DNA from 3 places in the Streptomyces sp. HUAS TT11 genome. Region 3 is predicted to be linked to each of the others. Evidence: riboswitches for the same ligand, from Rfam matches in the RefSeq annotation. Region 3 holds a riboswitch; each other region holds the start of a gene.
The links. Region 3 has a riboswitch for cyclic di-AMP ahead of ACSHXN_RS21930 (M23 family metallopeptidase). Riboswitches for the same ligand answer to the same signal wherever they lie in the genome.

Region 1 (7,233 bases), 810 kb from region 3:
GTCCACGACCGTCTCGTCGGCGCCCGACATCATCGCCCCGAACCGGCAGGCCACCGCCACCAGTGAGCCCGTCTTGCCGCCGAGGACGTCGAGGTAGTGCTCCACCGGGTCGCGGCCGTCCCGGGGGCCGGCCGTCTCCAGGATCTGACCGGTGACCAGCCGCTCGAAGGCCTCCGCCTGGATGCGGACCGCCTCCGGGCCGAGATCGGCCAGGATGTGCGACGCCCTCGCGAAGAGGAAGTCACCGGTGAGGACCGCGACGGAGTTGCCCCAGCGGCTGTTGGCGCTGTCCACGCCGCGCCGCACCTCGGCCTCGTCCATCACGTCGTCGTGGTACAGCGTCGCGAGATGGGTCAGTTCCACGACCACGGCCGAGGGCACGATCCCGGGTGCGTACGGATCGCCGAACTGCGCCGAGAGGGTCACGAGCAGCGGCCTGAAACGCTTCCCACCCGCATGGACGAGATGCTGCGCCGCCTTCGTGATGAAGGGCACCTCGCTCTTGGTGGCCTCGAGCAACCCCTCCTCGACAGCCGCCAATCCGGCCTGGACATCGGCTTCCAGAGCCTGGTCCCGCACGCTCAGCCCGAACGGCCCGACGACGGTCACGTGGGGTCTCCTGTCTGCTGACGTCTGCTGACGATCACACGGTTGGTCTCAAGGACGGTCACTTCGTCGATGACGTTGTCTGCCGACCCGACTCATCGAGTTTGTCGATCTGTCGTTGCCATCACTCAAGTCAGCGTATCCGGTCACGTTTCGATCACTGCGAGCGCCCACAGTTCCAGGCCGGGCGGTATCGGATCACGAGCGGTATGTTCGTGATCAGGCGATACGAACATCCATTCATCCACAAACCGGAAAAGCACCTCCCGCAGCAGGTACCGGCCCCTCATCTCCTCTCGTGTACCCCGGCGGACGCGTCCCATCGGACTCGACGACCCGGGTCGCGGGGCACCGGCCGCCGTCACCCGGGCGGGCGCAGACACGCGGGTGCCCTCCTCACGTCCCCGTAACCGCAACACGGACCGGTCCGCTGCGGACGTCGTCGAGGAGTTCGAGGCCATGCGCATGCACATCCGTACCTCCTTCCCTCACGAAACGACTCACGACGACTTCTGGATCCCACTCCGGGACGGCACCCGTCTGTATGCGCGCGCATGGCGACCGCGGACCGAGGAGCCCGTCCCCGCCCTGCTCGAGTACGTCCCCTGCCGGCTCACCGACTCGACGGCCGCCCGCGACTGGCAGCGGCACCCGTGGTACGCGGGCCACGGCTATGCCTCCGTGCGCGTGGACGCGCGCGGGCACGGCAACTCGGACGGCGCGCCGACCGCCGCGCATGCGGCGATCGCCCTGTCGGACGGGGTCGAGGTGCTCGACTGGCTGGCCGCACAGCCCTGGTGCGACGGCAGCGTGGGCCTGTTCGGCATCGGGCGGGGCGGCTTCACCTCGCTGCGGCTCGCCGCCCTCGCACCGGCCCCGCTCGGGGCGGTCGTCGCGGTCTGCCCCACCGACGACCGCCCCGGCAACGACGTGTACGACGTGGGTCGTTCCGTCCTGGCGGCGGGCCTGCCCGCCCGGTCGGCGGCACTGCTCGCCCTCGCGGCCCGTCCGCCCGACCCGGCGTACGTGGGCACGGTGTGGCGGGACGTCTGGACCCGGCGCCTTCAAGGGCTGGACCCGCTCGTGGACTCCTGGCCGGTACAGCCGGAGCGCGGGGAGGCCCGGCAGCCCGACGGCGCTCCCGCCGACCATGACGGGCTGCGGGCGCCGGTGCTCGCCGTGAGCGGCTGGTTCGACCCGTACCGGGACACCGTGCTCGGGATCCTGGAGCATCTCCCCGCCGATCGCGTCCGCGGCCTGATCGGGCCCTGGTCGCACCACTATCCGGACCACGGGCTGCCCGGACCGGCGATCGGCTTCCTCCAGGAGACGCTCCGCTGGTGGGACCACTGGCTCAAGGGCGAGGACACGGGGATCATGACGGAGCCGCTGCTGCGGGCCTACATCACGGATCCGCACCCCCCGGCGACGAGCTACGACGTACTGCCGGGCCGATGGGTCGGCGAGCCGTCCTGGCCGTCGCCGAACGTCAGCCGTGTCCCGTACGCGCTCCAGGGCGCTCCGGTGCTCGTACGGTCCCCGATGCACACCGGTCTCGACGCGGGCCGCTTCGTCCCGCGGGGGGACGACGCGGACCTGCCGCCCGACCAGCGCGAGGAGGACGCGAGATCGGCATGCTTCGAGTTCGCGGCGACCGAGGAGACCTGGGTGCTGGGGCGACCCCGGGTGCGGCTGCGGATCGCCTGCCCGGTGGAGCACGGCCAGGTGGCCGTCCGGCTGTGCGACGTGGCGCCCGACGGGTCGTCGACGCTGGTCACCCGGGGCACCCTCAATCTGTCGGCGCGCCGGGGTCCCGGTCGGGCGGTCCCCTGGATCCCCGGGGCGGCCGAGGACGTGGAGTTCGAACTGAGCGGCATCGGCCACGCCTTCGGTCCCGGCCACCGCATCCGCCTCGCCGTCTCCTCCGCGTACTGGCCCTGGCTGTGGCCGCAGCCGGAGTCGGCGGCCGGCTTCGCGCTGCACCCGACCGGCAGCGCGCTGGAACTTCCGGTTCGTGTACGGGAGTCGGGAGCGGGCATCACCTTCGAGGAGCCCGAGCAGTCCGCGCCGCTCGGCGTCAGCGCCGCAACCGTGCTCGACGAACCGCGTCCGGAGCGCCTGTCGGTGCGGGACATGGCCAAGGGCGAATGGCTCCTGGTGGTCGACCCGCGCCGCAACGGCACCCAGGTGTATCCGGACGGCTTCGAAGTGACCGAGGACGCGCTGGAGGCGTACACCGTCGAGGACGCGGATCCGTCGACCGCCCGCATCCGCTGCGACTGGTCGATCCGGCTGCACCGCCCGGAGCGGGGATGGGACGCGAGGGTGGAGGCCCACTCCGAGATCACCTGCACCGCCGCCGACTTCGTCACCTCGAACGAGATCGTCTGCAAGGACGGCTACGACATGGTGTTCCACCGGACATGGCAGAGGCGGATCCCTCGCACGACGGACTAGCCGTCGCTCGACATCGCTCCCCACATTCACCCTTTGTGTAGTGAAATGCCCGAATTGCCCAAGCGTGAGCTTCGGGCAAGCAGGCAGGGCAGGCATTTCCTTAAATCGGGACATATAGCGCAAAACAACCCGTCACCCCTTGAGGCGGTCAGGGTGAAATGGGTCACTTGCCCGCTGTTGTGACCCTTCGAGGCGCCTCCATCAACGGGCCATTCGCAACAAGCGAGTTGAGCCCGCTCCAGCAAAGTGGATCAAACCGCCTATTCCCGATCACCAGGGTCAATTCGGTCAGGAAGTGATTTCCAGGCTTGTTCCTGACATGTGCGTTCGCATACCTTCCATTCGACCCGAGCGGAACGCCGAATCCTGCCACCGCTCGAGAAGCCTTCGACCCCATAACGGCAGGAGCGGGGGACCCAGGTAGGCCGCCGAACCGGACATCGCACCGGAACGGCTCGGGGTAAAGCCGTGCCTCGGCAGCGAGGACACGGCCGGGCACCTCCCCGCCCGAACCCGACAGCTCACCTCGCAGGCGACGGAGAGGAATGCAACGTGTCCGCTTTCGCCCTGCCCACACGCCGTCGAAACCGCAACTCCAAGGCCTCCCGCCTCACCCGCACTCTCGCAGTCGCGGGTACCGGAGCAGCCGTTCTCGCCCTCCCCATCCTGGGTGCGACCTGCGCCTCCGCCGCCCCCTCGGCGGCTCCGGCCAAGGTCACCAGCGCTGCGTCCCGCGCCGGTTCCCTGGACAGCTGGATCCGCCAGTCCCTGGCGATCATGGCCGAGCGCGGAATCCCCGGCAGCTACAACGGCATCTACCGCAACGTGATGCGCGAGTCGTCCGGCAACCCGCGCGCCATCAACCTCTGGGACTCCAACGCCCGCAAGGGCATCCCGTCCAAGGGACTCCTGCAGGTCATCGACCCGACCTTCCGGACCTACCACGTGCCGGGTACCGCGTTCGACCCGTACGACCCGGTCGCGAACATCACGGCCGCGTGCAACTACGCCGCCCACCGCTACGGCTCGATCGACAACGTCTACAGCGCCTACTGAGATCGGCCTTCAGGGAACAGTCGCTCGAGGACGACGGCGATGCCGTCGTCCTCGTTCGACATCGTGATCTCGTCGGCTACCGCCTTCAGTTCGGGGTGGGCGTTGGCCATCGCGACGCCGTACGCCGCCCACTCGAACATCGGGATGTCGTTCGGCATGTCACCGAAGGCGACGGTGTCCGAAGGACTCAGGTCCAGGAAGCCGGCGGCCAGCGCGAGCCCCGTCGCCTTGGTGACGCCGCACGGCTGGAGTTCGACGGTGCCCGGCCCCGACATGGTGACCGTCGCCAGGGACCCCACGGCTCCCCGGGCCACCGTCGCCAACTCGTCGTCCGACAGGGCGTGATGACGCAGCAGCACCTTGCTGATGGGCGCGCACCACAGGTCGTCGCGGCGATCGACCCGCACCGCGGGAAGTGTGGGGTGCGGCATCAGATAGCCGGGCTCGATGAGTGTGAGCCCGTCCACTCCGTCCTGGTCGACGGCCGCGTACACCTGCCCCACCTCGGCCTCGATCTTGCCCAGCGCGGTCTCGGCCAACTCCCGGTCCAGGGTGACCGAGAACAGCAGCCGGTCCGCGCCGGCGTCGTACACCTGCGCGCCCTGTCCGCACACCGCGAGCCCCTTGCTGCCGAGGTCCTCGAGCAGCGGCCGCACCCTGGGCGCCGGGCGGCCCGTCACCACCAGGTGCTGGGCGCCGCCCGCGGCGGCCCGCCGCAGAGCGTCCCTTGACCGGTCGGAGAGCGTGTCGTCACCACGGAGCAGCGTTCCGTCCAGATCAGTGGCGATGAGTGAGTACGTGAGGGGTGCGGCCATGATCAGAGAATACGGATGGAAACGCACCCGCGGTTCAGCGTGAACCGGACCACGACCGGTATCCCGTGCACGGCGTGCCGCACTCAAAAGCCGCCCCGCACCACCGGCGTCCGGCATCTCCCCACGTGGGCCCGACTCCGGTGCGCCGGGCGGCACTTCGCCGAAGCGGGCCCTCGTGCCGCATGCGGTCCGGGCCGCGGTACACCGTCCGGATCGGCGGGGACGCGACGGTGTCGCGCCCCCGCACTCCGGTCAGGCGTGGGCCGCCGCCAGATGCTTCGCCAGCCGCGGGGACGCGAACTCCGTCCCGCACACGAAGCGCATCACCGGGCCGTACGAGGCCGCAGCCGGGAGGCCCGTGAAGTACAGGCCGGGGACGGAGGACACATATCCCGCGCCGAGCCTCGGAGCGCCCCGGCTCACCGCGAGCCGGGTGCGCAACTCGTGCCCCAGGAAGTCCATCGCGGCGATGTCCACGCGGTAGCCGGTGGCGGCGATGACATGGTCGGCGGTCAGTTCCTCCGTACCGCCCGCATGGGTCCGGACCGTCAGGGCCGGGCTGCCGTCGGACGCGGAAGCGCCGACGACGCCGGCGACCTCACACACCTCGACCTTGCCGTCGAAGCGGTCCTTCAACCACCAGGCGCCGAGCGGACCGAGAACGCGGCGGACCAGGTAGTGGCGGGTCGGTTCGGGCAGGAAGCGGTACGGGTGCGGGTAATAGGTCAGCGCCCACAGCGACCAGGCGCGGCCGAAGGGTGATTCGGGTCGCAGCCTGGGCTGGTTCCACGGAGGGGCGCCGAAGGCGACCCTGCCGTGACCGCGTGAGACCACACGCACCCGCGCACCAGCCTCCGCCGCCAGCGCCGCCGTTTCCAGCGCGGACTGCCCCGCCCCGATGACCGTCAGCTCCTTGCCGGAGAACCGGGTCAGATCGTGGTGCTGGGAACTGTGGGAGAACGGGCCCGTGGGCGTGGGCCCGTCCGCCGTGGCCCCCGCCAGCTCCGGCGGCAGATGCGCGAGCCCCGACAGGCCCGTCGCCACCACGACCGCCCGGGCGGCGAACGTCTCGCCCGAGTCGAGCTTCAACTCGAAGCCGCCGCCCGGCCGCCGGTCCACGGAGACCACCCGGACCTGCTCGAGTTCGGGCACCAGCTTCTCCTGGAACCACCGCCCGTACGCGATGAACGTCTCGACGGGGACGATGTCCTCGTCCGTCACCAGCCGTGGGATGCCGGCGGCGTCGCAGTAGTCGACCAGGTTGTGCCCGCGCTGGGGGGCGTCGAGGTTCGAGGCGGCCGGGGTGGACTTGAGGAGCATGCCCTCCGGCATGTGGTCGCGCCAGCTCACCATGGGGTCGCCGAAGACGCGTACCGGGATTCCGCGCGCCCGCAGATGGGCGGCGGTGGACAAACCGAACGGCCCGGCGCCGATGATTGCTACCGGTTGAATCACGAAGTCCCTCCCCAGGACGCTACGTGCCTACTTCGTGGTGGAGACGGCCGAGCGGGGCTAACCGCCCGGACTCGTGGTGCTGCCGCGGCGATGGGTCCGCCACAGCTGATACAGGTGCTTCGCGCCCGGCCGCACGAAGCGAGCGAGCATCGTGAAGAACGGCCGCACGTCGTCACGCGCCAGCCAGGCGAGCTCCGTACCGCTCGCACGGGCCGGTGCGTGCGGCGTCGTATAACCGCTGCGGCGGTACGCGAGCAGAGCGGGCAGGTCGATGTTCTCCACGATGTAGCGGTGACCGGCGCGCTGTTCCCCCTCCGGTACGGCGCGGCCGGTCAGGTCCAGGTGCATGGCGCGGACGACGTCCACCCCCGACTCGTTCTCGAAGAGCCGGAACTGCGCGCCCATGCGCGGGTTGAAGTCGAGCAGTTTGTACCGGCCGTCGCGGCGGTCGAAGCGCAGGTCGAGGTCGATGATGCCGGTGAAGCCGATCTGCTTGATGAAACGCGCGGCGAGGTCGGCGAGTTCGGGATTGTCGACGACGTACGCATTGGCCGTCATGCCCGCGTGCGGCGGCCACGAGCGGACCTTGACCCCGGTGAACAGGGCGAGCGGCGTCGAGTCCTGGTCGAAGTACGCGTGCACGATCCAGTCCTCGGCCTCCTCTCGCGGCAGGTATTCCTGGAGGATCACTCCGGGGTGCTCGCCCCAGTCGCGGGCGAGCGTCAGCAGGCCCTCACGGGTGGCGATCCTGGTCGTCCCGTTCACGGCGGGCTGCGAGCGGCGCACGAACGCCTCGCGGTTCTTGGCCACGAGCGGGAAGCGCGCCTTCTCGGCGAAGGCGACG
Region 2 (7,233 bases), 2.2 Mb from region 3:
CCGACCAGTACCCGTCCCCAAGGCCTTTCCGGCGCTGGCGAAGGAGGTCACGGCGACGCCGTCGCGGGGGTCGCACGGTGCCGGTGCCGAGCGTGTCAACCGCGCGTTCAGTCGTCCACCTCCCGTAATCACGGTCTCGCTCTGGGCGTACGCCGCCCGGGAACTTGTCCACTTGCGTGCGCGCTTGCATACAGTGACAGCACCGGCAGGAAACGGCGGTTTTCCGCGACAGCTTCCGCGAGCGAAGGGACGTACATGCCCATGGGTCACACGGCCACAGCCGAGGCAGGCTCCGGGGGCCTGACAGCGACCGAGCACCGCCTGGCCAACGGGCTGCGCGTGGTGCTCTCCGAGGACCATCTGACCCCGGTCGCGGCGGTGTGCCTCTGGTACGACGTCGGCTCGCGCCACGAGGTCGCGGGCCGGACCGGTCTCGCCCACCTCTTCGAGCACCTGATGTTCCAGGGCTCCGCCCAGGTCAAGGGGAACGGCCACTTCGAGCTGGTGCAGGGCGCCGGCGGGTCGCTGAACGGCACCACCAGCTTCGAGCGCACGAACTACTTCGAGACCATGCCGGCCCATCAGCTGGAGCTCGCCCTCTGGCTCGAGGCCGACCGCATGGGCTCGCTGCTCGCCGCGCTCGACGACGAGTCCATGGAGAACCAGCGGGACGTCGTGAAGAACGAGCGCCGCCAGCGCTACGACAACGTCCCCTACGGCACCGCCTTCGAACGGCTGACGGCGCTCGCCTACCCGGAGGGCCACCCCTACCACCACACGCCCATCGGGTCGATGGCGGATCTGGACGCGGCCACGCTGGAGGACGCGCGCGCCTTCTTCCGCACGTACTACGCGCCCAACAACGCGGTCCTGTCCGTCGTCGGCGACATCGACCCCAAGCAGACGCTCGCCTGGATCGAGAAGTACTTCGGGTCCATCTCGTCCCACGACGGCAAGCCCGAGCCGCGCGACGGGTCGCTGCCCGACGTCATGGGCCGGGAGCTGCGCGAGGTGATCGAGGAGGAGGTTCCGGCGCGCGCCCTGATGGCCGCCTACCGGCTGCCGGAGGACGGCACGCGGACCAGCGACGCGGCGGACCTGGCCCTCACCGTCCTCGGCGGCGGCGAGTCCTCCCGCCTCTACAACCGGCTGGTACGGCGCGACCGCACCGCCGTCGCTGCCGGGTTCGGCCTGCTGCGGCTGGCCGGGGCGCCGTCCCTGGGCTGGCTGGACGTGAAGACCTCGGGCGACGTCGAGGTGCCGGTCATCGAGGCCGCGATCGACGAGGAGCTCGCCCGGTTCGCCGAGGAGGGCCCCACGGCGGAGGAAATGGAGCGCGCCCAGGCCCAGTTGGAGCGCGAGTGGCTGGACCGGCTCGGCACGGTCGCGGGCCGCGCCGACGAACTGTGCCGGTACGCCGTCCTGTTCGGTGACCCGCAGCTCGCCCTGACCGCCGTCCGGCGTGTGCTCGAGATCACGCCCGAGGAGGTGCAGGAGGTCGCCAAGGCCCGCCTGCGCCCCGACAACCGCGCGGTGCTCGTGTACGAGCCGGCCGAGGCCCCGGAGACCGCCGCGACCACCGACGAGAACGAGGAGTCGGCGAAGTGACCGAGCTTGCGACCATGGAGTTCCACCCGCAGCCCCAGGCCGGCGAGGCCAAGCCCTGGGCGTTCCCGGCGCCCGAGCGTGCGACGCTCGACAACGGCCTGACCGTGCTGCGCTGCCACCGTCCCGGCCAGCAGGTGGTCGCCGTCGAGGTACTCCTCGACGCGCCGCTGGACGCCGAGCCCGCCGGTCTCGACGGCGTCGCCACGATCATGGCGCGCGCCTTCTCCGAGGGCACCGACAAGCACTCCGCCGAGGGGTTCGCCGCCGAGCTGGAGCGCTGCGGCGCCACCCTCGACTCGCACGCCGACCACCCCGGCGTCCGGCTCTCCCTCGAGGTGCCGGTCTCCCGCCTGGCCAAGGCGCTCGGACTGCTCGCCGACGCACTGAGGGCGTCGGCGTTCGCGGACGGCGAGGTGGAGCGCCTGGTGCGCAACCGCCTCGACGAGATCCCGCACGAGATGGCCAACCCGGCCCGCCGCGCCGCCAAGGAGCTCTCCAAGGAGCTGTTCCCGGCCTCCTCGCGCATGTCGCGTCCGCGCCAGGGCACCGAGGCGACGGTCGAGGACATCGACTCCGCCGCGGTCCGCGCCTTCTACGAGCGCCATGTGCGCCCGGCGACGGCCACCGCCGTCGTGGTCGGCGATCTGACCGGCATCGACCTCGACGAGCTCCTCGGCGAGACGCTCGGCGCCTGGACGGGCTCGCCGGGCGCACCCCGCCCCGTCCCCCCGGTGACGGCCGACGACACCGGCCGCGTGATCATCGTGGACCGCCCCGGAGCCGTTCAGACGCAGCTGCTGATCGGCCGCATCGGCGCCGACCGCCACGACCGGGTGTGGCCCGCCCAGGTGCTCGGCACGTACTGCCTCGGCGGCACCCTGACCTCCCGCCTGGACCGGGTCCTGCGCGAGGAGAAGGGCTACACCTACGGAGTGCGCGCGTTCGGCCAGGTGCTGCGGTCCGCGCCGGACGGCACGGGTGCGGCGATGCTCGCCATCAGCGGCTCCGTCGACACGCCGAACACGGGACCGGCGCTCGACGACCTCTGGAAGGTGCTCCGCACGCTCGCCGCAGAGGGTCTGACCGACGCGGAGCGCGATGTCGCCGTGCAGAACCTGGTGGGAGTGGCACCGCTCAAGTTCGAGACCGCGGCCGCCGTCGCGAGCTCGCTCGCCGACCAGGTCGAGCAGCACCTTCCGGACGACTACCAGGCGACGCTGTATCAGGCGCTCGCCGGGACGGGCACGGTGGAGGCCACGGCCGCCGTCGTGAACGCCTTCCCGGTGAACCGGCTGGTGACCGTCCTGGTGGGCGACGCCGCGCAGATCGAGGAACCCGTCAAGGCGCTCGGGATCGGCGAAGTGAGCGTGGTGGCGGCCGAGTAGACCGACGCCCCGCGTCCGCAGGACCGAAGTCCGTGCGCGCGGGAAGCCGTCGAAGCGGCCGTGCCCATCGGGCGCGGCTTCGGTGCGGGCCCCGGTGATGTCGGTCACCGGGGCCCTGCCTCTTGGACTTTGTCCGTATTGCCATAGAGACGGTGGCTCTGCCCTGTGGGATGCGCTACAAACCCTCTGATCGGTTTGGCGATCGAAACAGGGCCCTCTTAGCGTCATCCGGGCTGTCCGTCAGGCACCGCGCCGCATCCGCGGCACCGGACAGCCATCGCCGAGTCCCCGTACGGCGCGAGCCAGGGGAGCCGGGGACCCACCCTCCTGCGCCGCCTTCGTGGCCGGAGGGGCCCGCTGCCGCCGTCCCTGCGGCCGCCAGCGGGCCCGATCCCTGGGGTGAATCGGGCGTGAAGCCCGTAGGAGACCTTCCTGCTCCGAACCCGTCAGCTAACCCGGTAGGCGAGAGGGAAGGAAAGGACCAGCCACACACATGGCGTTCACCTGCGCCACCGGGAAACACCGCCGTCCGAGCCGCGTGAAGCGCACGACCACGAACGCCGTGGGCGTCGCCGCGCTCACCACCACCGGCGTCATCGGTGCCCTGGCAGCTCCGGCGTTCGCCGCCGGCACCCCTGTCGAGCAGACCGGACTGATCCGGGCCGTCAGCATGGGCGACGAGGTCGCCGCGAAGATCGACGCCCAGGCCGCCGCCCAGAGGCAGGCCGCCGAGCTGAAGAAGGCCGAGGAGGCCGCCCGCAAGCGTGCCGCGCAGAAGGCGGCACAGGAGCGTGCGGCCAAGGTGCGCGCCGCCCGTGAGGCCGAGCGCCGTCGCCTGAACGCCTTCGTGGCGCCGATCTTCCACTCCTACGTCTCCACCGGGTACAAGACCGGCGGCTCCCTGTGGTCCAGCGGTTCGCACACCGGCATCGACTTCCATGCCGCCAGTGGCACGCCCGTGCACGCGGTCGGCTCCGGCACGGTCGTCGAGACGGGCTGGGGCGGTGCGTACGGCAACCAGATCGTCATCAGGATGAACGACGGCACCTACACGCAGTACGGCCACCTGTCGTCCATCGGGGTCTCCGCGGGTCAGCGGGTCACTCCCGGCCAGCAGATAGCCCTCTCCGGGGCCACCGGCAACGTCACCGGGCCGCATCTCCACTTCGAGGCCCGCACGTCCCCGGAGTACGGCTCGGACATGGACCCCGTCGCGTATCTGCGCGCTCACGGCGTGAACGTCTGACGATCCACCTCCGAGAGGCGCATTCGAAACGGGGGCGGCCCCGGCTCCCGAGCCGGGGCCGCCCCCGTTTCGAACGGCCGTCTGTCCAAAAAATATCCATGGATTCCGGCCCGCCGTCGGAAATGGCGAAGCACTGCAATAGAGTCGGTTGAACACACGTCAGCCGACGACGTTTCGCGGTGATTAAGGCGGAGGTCGGACATGCGTATTCCGGCGCACTCGGTATGCACGGCGATCCGTGACGACATCGTCTCCGGTGTCCACGAGCGCGGCAGCCGGCTCACCGAGGAGCTTCTCGCGCGCCGGTACGGAGTCTCCCGCGTCCCCGTGCGGGAGGCGCTGCGGACACTGGAGGCCGAGGGCTTCGTCGTCACCCGCAGACACGCGGGCGCGTGCGTGGCGGAGCCCACCGAGCAGGAGGGCGCGGATCTGCTGGACATGCGGATGCTGCTCGAGCCGCTCGGCGCCGCGCGCGCCGCCCAGCGGCGCACCGAAGCCCATCTCAAGGTGCTGCGCGGTCTGGTCAGGCTGGGCCAGGATCGGGCCAGGACGGGCGGCAGCGAGGATCTGCGCTCCCTGGGCGGCTGGTTCCACGAGACGCTCGCACAGGCCTGCGGGAGCCCCGCGCTGACGTCCACGCTCGCCCAGTTGCGGCACAAGATCGCCTGGATGTACACGGTCGAGGCGCCGCTCAGCCCCGTGGAGTCCTGGGCGGAGCACGGCGGCATCGTGGACGCCGTCGCACGCGGGGACGGCGAGCGGGCGCGGGCCGCCATGGCCGTGCACACCGAGCGTGTGACCGCCGCGCACCGGCTGCGCCTTCCCGGGTCCGCGGGCGGTGTGAGGACCTCGCAACATGCCGTAAACATGTCAGGGCTACGGCATTAACACGGGCACCGTATACAAAGAGGGATATCGGGGCGGGACTTAATTTCCGCTGCCCTTGTTCCCGCGTGCGCAGGAAAACCGGTGCGTACGATTTTCGTGTGCCGTGCCGAGCTCTTTTCCATGGGTTCCGGAATTCCCGCGCGGACGCGGAGCGGGTCGCCCTCGACGGCCGGAAAAGCGCGGAGCCGCGTCCGCCCGCATGGCGGAAGCGGCTCCGCCGCGTGGTGGTACCCGAAGGGTCAGACGGTCTCGGGAAGCTCCTCGAGACCCTCCGCGACCAGCTTGGCCAGGCGGTTCAGTGCGGCGTCGGCGCCTTCCGCGTCGGAGGCGAGGACGATCTCCTCGCCGCCCTGGGCGCCGAGGCCGAGGACGGCCAGCATGGACCTGGCGTTGACCGGGTCGCTGCCCGCCTTGGCGATGGTCACGGGGATCCCGGAGGCCGTGGCTGCCCGGACGAAGATGGAGGCGGGGCGGGCGTGGAGACCCTCGGCCCAGCCGACGTTGACGCGGCGCTCAGCCATGTGATGCTGCCCTTCAGGTGTTTCAGGTTGTCTAGACCAGTGTTCCACAGGTGAAGCGCGCCCAGGAAGGGGCGGCGGTCCATCCCGCCGGGCCCGGCTCGGTTCCCCTCAGCCTGCCTCGCGCCCCTGTCCGATGCGAGCCTTAGTCTGGGGCGCATGCAGACCGCGTCGGATCGGCACGACTACCCCGCCCACTGGGAGGCCGACGTGGTGCTGCGCGACGGCGGCACCGCGCGCATCAGGCCCATCACCGTCGATGACGCCGAGCGCCTCGTGAGCTTCTACGAGCAGGTCTCGGACGAGTCGAAGTACTACCGCTTCTTCGCGCCGTATCCGCGTCTGTCCGCCAAGGACGTCCACCGCTTCACGCACCACGACTTCGTGGACCGGGTGGGACTCGCCGCGACGATCGGCGGCGAATTCATTGCAACTGTACGGTATGACCGCATTGGCGTCGGCGGGATGCCCGCGTCCTCACCCGCGGACGAGGCCGAGGTCGCCTTTCTGGTGCAGGACGCCCACCAGGGGCGCGGCGTGGCGTCGGCCCTCCTGGAGCACATCGCCGCGGTGGCCCGGGAGCGCGGCATCCGCAGGTTCGCCGCCGAGGTACTGCCGGCCAACAACAAGATGATCAAGGTGTTCACGGACGCCGGGTACCGGCAGAAGCGCAGCTTCGAGGACGGCGTCGTACGCCTGGAATTCGACCTGGAGCCCACCGACCGGTCGCTCGCGGTGCAGCGTGCCCGGGAGCAGCGGGCCGAGGCCCGCTCCGTGCAGCGGCTCCTCGCGCCCGGCTCGGTCGCCGTGATCGGCACCGGCCGTGCGCCCGGGGGAGTGGGCCGCGGCGTCCTGGACAACCTCCGGGACGGCGGGTTCACCGGCCGCCTGTACGCGGTGAACAAGGCGCTGCCCGAGGACCAAAAGGAACTCGACGGGGTGCCCGCCCACCGCTCCGTACGGGACATCGCCCAGCCGGTCGACCTCGCCGTCGTCGCGGTCCCCGCCGAACATGTCCCCGAGGTCGTCGCCGAGTGCGGTGAGCACGGGGTCCAGGGGCTCGTGGTCATCTCCGCGGGTTACGCCGAGAGCGGCCCCGACGGGCGCGAGCGGCAGCGGGAGCTGGTGCGGCAGGCGCGCTCGTACGGCATGCGGATCATCGGGCCGAACACCTTCGGGATCATCAACACCGCACCCGGGGTCCGGCTGAACGCCTCCCTCGCACCCGAGATGCCGCGTCCGGGGCGCATAGGCCTGTTCGCGCAGTCCGGCGCCATCGGGATCGCCCTGCTCTCACGGCTGCACCGGCGCGGCGGAGGCGTCACGGGGGTCACCGGGGTGTCGACCTTCGTCTCCTCCGGGAACCGTGCTGACGTGTCCGGCAACGACGTCCTCCAGTACTGGTACGAGGACCCGGACACCGACGTCGCCCTGATGTACCTGGAGACCATCGGCAACCCGCGCAAGTTCAACCGGCTGGCGCGCCGCACGGCCGCGGCCAAGCCACTGGTCGTGGTGCAGGGCGCGCGGCACGGCGGCGCTCCCCAGGGGCACGCCGTACGGGCCACGCGCCTGCCGCACGCCACGG
Region 3 (7,233 bases):
GAGTCCGGCAACCTGGACGCGGCGTGCGAGCAGGGCGTGCGGGCCGTCGAGGTCGCCGGACGCATATCGTCGGCGCGCACCACCGAATACGTGCGGGATCTGCTGCACCGCCTGGAGCCGTACGGCGACGAGCCGCGTGTGGTGGAGCTGCGGGAGCGGGCACGGCCGCTGCTGATGGCTCCCGCGTAGGCGCTCCGCCGGGCGGGTCCGCCGAGCACCCGCCCGGCCGTCGCGCAGCGGAGCCGCGGACGGTCCGTGGCGCTCCAGCCCGCACAGAAAACCGCATTTCGGCACAGCACCGCGCCGTCACGGGGCGCGGCCCGGTTTGAAGGCATTGTCGGTGGCGCAGTGCACTATCGAAGCCGGGAGGTGAAGCAGGTGCGGGAGAGCGCCTACGACTGCGACGTGCTGGTGATCGGGGGCGGGATCGTCGGCCTGTCGACGGCGTACGCGATCACACGTGCCTCCCCCGGCACCCGGGTGACGGTCCTCGAGAAGGAGCCGGGCCCGGCCCGCCACCAGACGGGGCGCAACAGCGGGGTCATCCACAGCGGGATCTACTACCGCCCCGGCTCCCTCAAGGCCCGGTACGCGGTGCGGGGTGCCGCGGAGATGGTCGAGTTCTGCTCGGAGTACGGCATCGCCCACGCCGTCACGGGCAAGCTGATCGTCGCGACGGAGCGGGAGGAGCTCCCGCGCCTGCACGCGCTCGTCCAGCGCGGCAGGGAGAACGGCATTCCCGTGCGCGAGCTCGGCCCGGCCCAGATCGCGGAGTACGAGCCGCAGGTGCAGGGACTGGCGGCCATCCATGTGGGCACGACCGGGATCTGCGACTTCGTGTCGGTCGCCCGGCGGCTGGGTGAGGCCTCCGGTGCGCAGATCCGCTACGGCGCGGAAGTGGTCCGGATCGATCGGCGGCCGTCCCTGGGCGCCGCCGTGCGCACCGGCGACGGCACGATCCTGCGCGCCCGCGTGCTGGTGAACTGCGCCGGACTGCACTGTGACGAGGTGGCCCGGCTGACCGGCGACGACCCGGGGATGCGGATCGTGCCCTTCCGTGGCGAGTACTACGCGCTGGCTCGGCCCGAGCTGGTGCGAGGGCTGGTGTATCCGGTGCCGGACCCGGCGTTCCCGTTCCTCGGGGTCCATCTGACGCGGGGGGTCGACGCGGAGGTCCACGTCGGGCCGAACGCGGTGCCCGCGCTGGCACGCGAGGGGTACGGCTGGGGGATCGTCCGGCCGCGTGAGCTGGGTGCGACGGTGGCGTGGCCGGGTGCGTGGCGGATGGCGCGGCAGCACTGGCGGTACGGAACCGGCGAGCTGCTGCGGTCGGTGTCGAAGCGCGCGTTCACCCGCGCGGTGCGCCGGCTGCTGCCGGAGATCGACGAGGACGACCTGGTGCGGATCCTGCCCGGGGTGCGGGCGCAGGCCGTGCTGCGGGACGGGACGCTGGTGGACGACTTCCTGATCCGCGAGGGCCCACGCGCGGTCCATGTGCTGAACGCGCCGTCACCCGCCGCCACGGCTTCCCTGCCGATCGGCAGGGAGGTGGCGCGCAGGGCGCTGGCGGTACTGGGACGGGGCTGAAGGGCCCGCGTCACCTCGGCACGGCGGCCGACCGCGGCCGTGCAGGCCCTAAAATTGGTCCCACTGTGTCTGACTCCCTCGACTTCGCTCCCGAAGACCACCCGGTCGCCGTCGGCGGCCCGGGCGGCAGCCATGCCCCCGGGGTGTCCGTGCGCCACACCCGCGCCAAGGGGGAGCCCCGGTTCCCCGACGGGCCGATGGCCGATCCCGCCGGCTCGCACTTCGAGCGCCGGATCCGGAGCTTCCAGCCGCGTCGCAGCCGGGTGACGGCCGGGCAGGCCGACGCCCTGCAGCGGCTGTGGCCCGATTGGGGGCTGGACATCGACGGACAGCGGATCGTCGACCTGGCCGAGCTGTTCGGGAACACCCGTCCGGTCGTCCTCGAGATCGGGTTCGGCATGGGCGAGGCCACCGCGCGGATGGCGGCCGAAGACCCCGGCACCAACGTCCTCGCGGTCGACGTGCACACGCCCGGGCAGGGCAACCTGCTCAATCTCGCCGACCGGAGCGGACTGACCAACGTCCGGGTCGGGAACGGCGACGCGATCATCCTGCTCCGCGAGATGCTCCGGCCGGACTCCCTGAACGGACTGCGGGTCTATTTCCCCGACCCCTGGCCCAAGAAGCGCCACCACAAGCGCCGGCTCATCCAGCCCGAGTTCCTCACGCTCGCCGCCGCCCGCCTGAGGCCGGGCGCGCTGGTGCACTGCGCGACGGACTGGGAGCCGTACGCCCGGCAGATGCTCGAGGAACTGACCGCGCACCCGGACTTCGAGAACACGCAGCCCGACGGCGGTTACGCGCCACGTCCCGACTTCAGGCCGCTGACCCGTTTCGAAGGCCAGGGACTGGACAAAGGTCATGTCGTGAACGATCTGCTGTTCCGCCGCGCAGAGCACCGAGACCAGCCCTCCGCCGACGACTGAGCGCCTGTCGCGCGCCGTCGCGAGCGGTTCCCCTCCTCGTTAGGGTCGATGCCGTGGCCACCTTCCCCCCGCATCCGATGCCACCCGGCGGCGACGCCGGTCGGGGCCGTGCCGGGCACGCGCACTGGTGGCAGAAGCGGTGGGTGCGCTACTGCGGGCTGACCACCCTGCTCACGCTCTCGGGGCTCGTCATCCTCGCCCTCGTACGCCAACAGACCGGCACCGAGGGCTTCCTGGTCGGCCTCGGCCTCGCCGTGCTGCCAGTGCCGCTGCTCGTCGCCGCCTTCCGCTGGCTGGACCGGGTCGAGCCGGGACCCTGGCGAAATCTGATCTTCGCGTTCGCCTGGGGCGCGTGCGCGGCCGCACTGATCGCGATCGTCGCGAACAGTTTCGCGACCCGATGGATAGCGACCGCGATCGCCGATCCGCACAGCGCCGACACGCTCGGCGCGACCGTCATAGCACCCGTCGTGGAGGAGTCCGCGAAGGCCGCGGCCGTACTGCTGGTCTTCCTCTTCCGCAGACGCGACTTCACGGGAATCGTCGACGGCGTGGTCATTGCGGGGATCACCGGGACCGGCTTCGCCTTCACCGAGAACATCCTCTATCTCGGCACGGCCTTCGGCACGGACCGGTTGAGCGGCGGGCACGGGCTCACCTCCGTGACGGCCGCGACCTTCTTCGTGCGCGTGGTCATGTCCCCCTTCGCGCACCCGCTGTTCACCGTGCTCACCGGCATCGGCTTCGGTGTCGCGGCGCTCTCGGCGGAACGCCGGCGCGTACGCCGTGTGCTGGTCCCCCTGGGCGGGCTGCTGCTCGCGATGGGCATGCACGCCATGTGGAACGGGTCGTCGACATTCGGCGACTACGGGTTCTTCGCGGTCTACGCGTCGTTCATGGCACCCGCGTTCGCCCTGCTGACCTGGCTGGTCGTCTGGACCCGGCAGCGGGAGCTGCGCACCGTGCGCGAGGAACTGCCGGCCTACGCGATCGCCGGCTGGCTGGGGCCCGTGGAGCCGCTCGTGCTCGGCTCGATGAGGGCGCGGCGACTGGCCCGGGAGTACGCGGGGCACCACTTCGGCCGGGCGGGGGCGCGCTCCGTCGCGGAGTACGAGGCCTATGCGACATCGCTGGCGTTCCTGCGCCGCCGGGGGCGCCTCGGCCGGGCAGGCGCCGAGTTCGTCCCGCGGGAGCGGGAACTGCTCTGCGCGCTGTGGGCCCGCCGCGCGGTGGCGCGGCCGGCCCTGGCGGACGCCGCGCGGTCCATGACACCGGTGACGGCGCCACCGGTCCTGCCGATGTACGGGGCCGCGCCGGCGTACTGGTCACCGCCCTACGTCCCGGCGGCGCCGCCTCCCACGTACAACCCGTACCGCTCCTAGCGGTCGCCGCGAGGTGCCGGTGCCGCCGGACCGAGCAGGGGTGACCGCTCGGCGGGGCAGCGGGGCGCGGCGGTCCGTGCCCTTACGCCGACGCGGCCGTCAGCTTCGCCGACTCCTCGTCCGTCAGCGACAGATCCGCCACCCCCAGCAGGGCCGGCAGCTGCTCCAGGGTGCGTGCGGAGGCGATCGGGGCCGCCACCGTCGGCCGGTCCGCCAGCCATGCGAGGGCCACCGTGGCGATCTCCGCTCCCCGCGCCTGAGCGATCTCGTCCAGGGCCGCCAGGACGCGTACCCCCCGCTCCGACTTCACGTACTCGCCGGCCCGCCCGGCCCGCGCCGAGTCCACCGTGGTCCCCGGACGGTACTTGCCCGTGAGGAAACCGGCCGCCAGCGAGAAGTAGGGAACGGCCGCGAGACCCGCGCGGGAGGCGACGTCCTGCAACGCGCCCTCGTACGTGTCGCGCGAGACCAGGTTGTAGTGCGGCTGCAGCGCCACGTACCGCGCCAGGTTCTCGCGGTCGGAGACGTCGAGGGACTCCTGGAGACGCTCGGCGGAGATGTTGGACGCCCCGATGGACCGGACCTTGCCCGCCTTCACCAGTTCGTCGAGCGCACCGATGATCTCCTCGACCGGCACCTCCGGCCGGTCGAAGTGCGTGTAGTAGAGGTCGATGTAGTCGGTGTCGAGACGGCGCAGGGACGCGTCCGCGGCGGCCTTGATGTTCGCGGCGCTCAGGCCCTGGTACTCCGGGTGCTGGCTGACCTTGGTCGCGATGACGACATCCGCGCGGTTGCTGCGCGCCTTGACCCACTTGCCGATGATGGTCTCGGACTCACCGCCCTTGTTGCCCGGGGCGAAGGCCGTGTAGGAGTCCGCTGTGTCGACGAAGTTGCCGCCCGCGGCCGCGTAGGCGTCGAGTACGGCGAAGGACTGCGCCTCGTCGGCGGTCCAGCCGAAGACGTTGCCGCCGAGGGAGAGCGGGAAGACCTCGAGATCGGAGGAGCCGAGTGTGCGAAGGGAAGTCATGGTCCATGAGAACGCGCCGACCGGACCGGCGCCTTCCGTAATCGCCGCAAAGATCTTGCAAACAATCGGATCCACCCATTCCGCCCTCTGTGCGCCACGGCCGGCAGCCCTGACGTCGGGGGGATGCCGTCAGGGCTACCGGGGCCGGGAGAGGTCTGCGGTCAGGGGGTGAGGCCCTTGCTCTGCAGCCACGCCATCGGGTCGATCGCGTCGCCGCCGCCCGGGTGCACCTCCAGGTGCAGGTGCGGCCCGGTCACGTTGCCGGTGGCACCCACACGGCCGATGACGTCGCCGGTGGCCACCTTCTGCCCCACGGTCACGCTGATGGACGACTGGTGGCAGAACCAGAGTTCCGTGCCGTCGTCGAGGGTGAGGATCGTGCGGTAGCCGTACGAGCCGGCCCAGCCGGCCTCCGTGACGGTGGCGCTGTGGATCGCCTTGATGAGCGTGCCCGTGGGCGCGGCGAAGTCGAGTCCGGTGTGGTAGCCGGAGGACCACATGGCACCGGCGTCACCGAAGCGGGAGGTGAGGGTGTAGGAGGAGGTCGGCAGCGCGTACTGCTTGGCGAGTTCGGCGAGCCGCTCGGCCTCGGCCTTCTTCTTGGCCTCCTCCTCGGCCTTCTTCTTCGCGGCGGCGGCCTTGGCCTTGGCGTCGTCCTGCGCCTTGGCGGCGGCTGCGGCGGCCTTCTTCGCGGCGGCGTCCTCCGCGGCCTGCGCGGCCGCGGCGGCGATCCGGTCCTGCTGGGACTCGGCCTGCTGCATGATCCGGGCGCGCAGCGCCTCTCCCGCGTCCGAGGAGCCGGCGGCGGCTTCCTCGGTGGTCAGGCCGGCGCTGCTGAGCGCGGTGGCCGAGCCCTTGGGGGCACTGCTCGTCTCCGCGCCGATGAACTCCTTGGCCGAGTGGGTGACCGAGGAGAGGTCGGGCATGGATATGGACACCGGAGGCTTGCCGCTCTGCGCGGTGGCCATGCCGCCCGCACCGACGGCGGCCATCACGCCGACGCCCAACACCGTGGAGCTGCGCGCGAGTCCGCCCCCGCGCTGCTTGGCGACGCGGTGCCGGCCGCGGACGGGACGGAGGGACTCCTCGGTGGGGTTCCACTCCTCCCAGGGGCCCTCGTCGTTGCCAGGCGCGAAGCCGAACGTCTGAGTGTCGTTCGGAGCGAACGAGGTGCTCTGGGCAGGCCGGTTGGACGCCACGTGGGCGCACTCCTTTCCTTCCGTCTCGCCTACCGGGTTAGCTGACGGGTTCGGAGAGGAAGGTCTCCTACGCGCGTATACCGACCGTGCTTCCACGGTGGTCTCCGCCCGATTCACCCCAAGGTGGTGGTTCCCCGGCTCCCTTGCGGGATTCGGCACACGCGCACGGAGCCGCCTCTTGTGACGGCTGGGACGACCGCGCTGCGTTATCGAACGTTAATAGACCCGGGGCCTTGATTCCAAGCCGTTCGGACAGATCATTAACGCTTCTGGCCTGGACTTTCCCGGCATGATCGGGGAAAAAGGGGCGAGTTGACCGCGCCTCATAAACCTCAGATGTATTGACCGTAAGTCAGTTGTTATGCGGAGGGGGGTCGGTCACTCACCCTTGGTGACCGCGGTCATGGACGCTCGGGTCTGCGCACCGCCAGCAGGGCCATGTCGTCCGTCGCCCGGCCGCCGGTGTGGCGGGCGACCGCCTCGGTGAGCGCGGCCAGCAGTGCGCCGGGGCCGGGGAAGACCCGGCCGGTGAGTCCGGCGGCGAGGTCGTAGAACTCCCCGTGCCGATCACGCGCCTCGGAGACCCCGTCCGTGTACAGCAGCAGCATGGCCCCGGGCGGGAAGTCCCACTCCTCCGCGCGGTCGGGCCGGGCCTCGAGGGCGCCCAGGCCGAGGGGCATCGCGCTCTCGCGGGCCTCCAGCACGCGCAGGCTGCCGTCCGGGAGCAGCATCAGGGGCGCGGGGTGACCGCGGTTGAGGATGCGGACCAGGTCGCCGCCGTGCGGGAGCTCCGCGAGGACCGCGGTGGTGAACCCCTCGACCACGTCGGGGCCGTCGCGCCGGGTCCCCTCACGCGACAGCGCCCGCTCCAGCCGTTGGGCGACGGCCTCCGGCGTCGACTCCTGTTCCGCGGCCTCCCGGAAGGCGCCGATCACCACCGCGACCACGGCCACCGCGCCCATCCCCTTACCCCGCACGTCGCCCACGACCAGCCGTACGCCGTGCGGGGTGTCCTGCACGGCGTACAGGTCGCCGCCGATGAAGGCGCCGGCCTGGGCCGCCTCGTACCGGGCGGCGATGTCGAGCCCGCCGATGCGCGCGGCGGGCTCGGG

Region 1: another riboswitch for cyclic di-AMP. It lies ahead of ACSHXN_RS18270 (transglycosylase SLT domain-containing protein); the one in region 3 lies ahead of ACSHXN_RS21930 (M23 family metallopeptidase).
Region 2: another riboswitch for cyclic di-AMP. It lies ahead of ACSHXN_RS11940 (M23 family metallopeptidase); the one in region 3 lies ahead of ACSHXN_RS21930 (M23 family metallopeptidase).

Annotation. Positions count from the first base shown of each region.
Region 1 covers NZ_CP196184.1:4,083,387-4,090,619, forward strand. The annotation lists gene ACSHXN_RS18260 (polyprenyl synthetase family protein) at 1-609, opposite strand, end outside; gene ACSHXN_RS18265 (CocE/NonD family hydrolase) at 1,072-3,063, shown strand; cyclic di-AMP (ydaO/yuaA leader) riboswitch at 3,414-3,613, shown strand; gene ACSHXN_RS18270 (transglycosylase SLT domain-containing protein) at 3,616-4,119, shown strand; gene ACSHXN_RS18275 (HAD family hydrolase) at 4,113-4,934, opposite strand; gene ACSHXN_RS18280 (FAD-dependent oxidoreductase) at 5,187-6,389, opposite strand; gene ACSHXN_RS18285 (carboxylate--amine ligase) at 6,447-7,233, opposite strand, start outside.
Region 2 covers NZ_CP196184.1:2,652,413-2,659,645, reverse strand. The annotation lists gene ACSHXN_RS11950 (M16 family metallopeptidase) at 256-1,608, shown strand; gene ACSHXN_RS11945 (M16 family metallopeptidase) at 1,605-2,993, shown strand; cyclic di-AMP (ydaO/yuaA leader) riboswitch at 3,262-3,473, shown strand; gene ACSHXN_RS11940 (M23 family metallopeptidase) at 3,487-4,239, shown strand; gene ACSHXN_RS11935 (GntR family transcriptional regulator) at 4,441-5,127, shown strand; gene ACSHXN_RS11930 (HPr family phosphocarrier protein) at 5,367-5,648, opposite strand; gene ACSHXN_RS11925 (bifunctional acetate--CoA ligase family protein/GNAT family N-acetyltransferase) at 5,805-7,233, shown strand, end outside.
Region 3 covers NZ_CP196184.1:4,893,180-4,900,412, reverse strand. The annotation lists gene ACSHXN_RS21955 (MFS transporter) at 1-189, shown strand, start outside; gene lhgO (L-2-hydroxyglutarate oxidase) at 349-1,587, shown strand; gene trmB (tRNA (guanosine(46)-N7)-methyltransferase TrmB) at 1,653-2,513, shown strand; gene ACSHXN_RS21940 (PrsW family intramembrane metalloprotease) at 2,567-3,895, shown strand; gene ACSHXN_RS21935 (aldo/keto reductase) at 3,978-4,922, opposite strand; gene ACSHXN_RS21930 (M23 family metallopeptidase) at 5,084-6,121, opposite strand; cyclic di-AMP (ydaO/yuaA leader) riboswitch at 6,133-6,289, opposite strand; gene ACSHXN_RS21925 (PP2C family protein-serine/threonine phosphatase) at 6,523-7,233, opposite strand, start outside.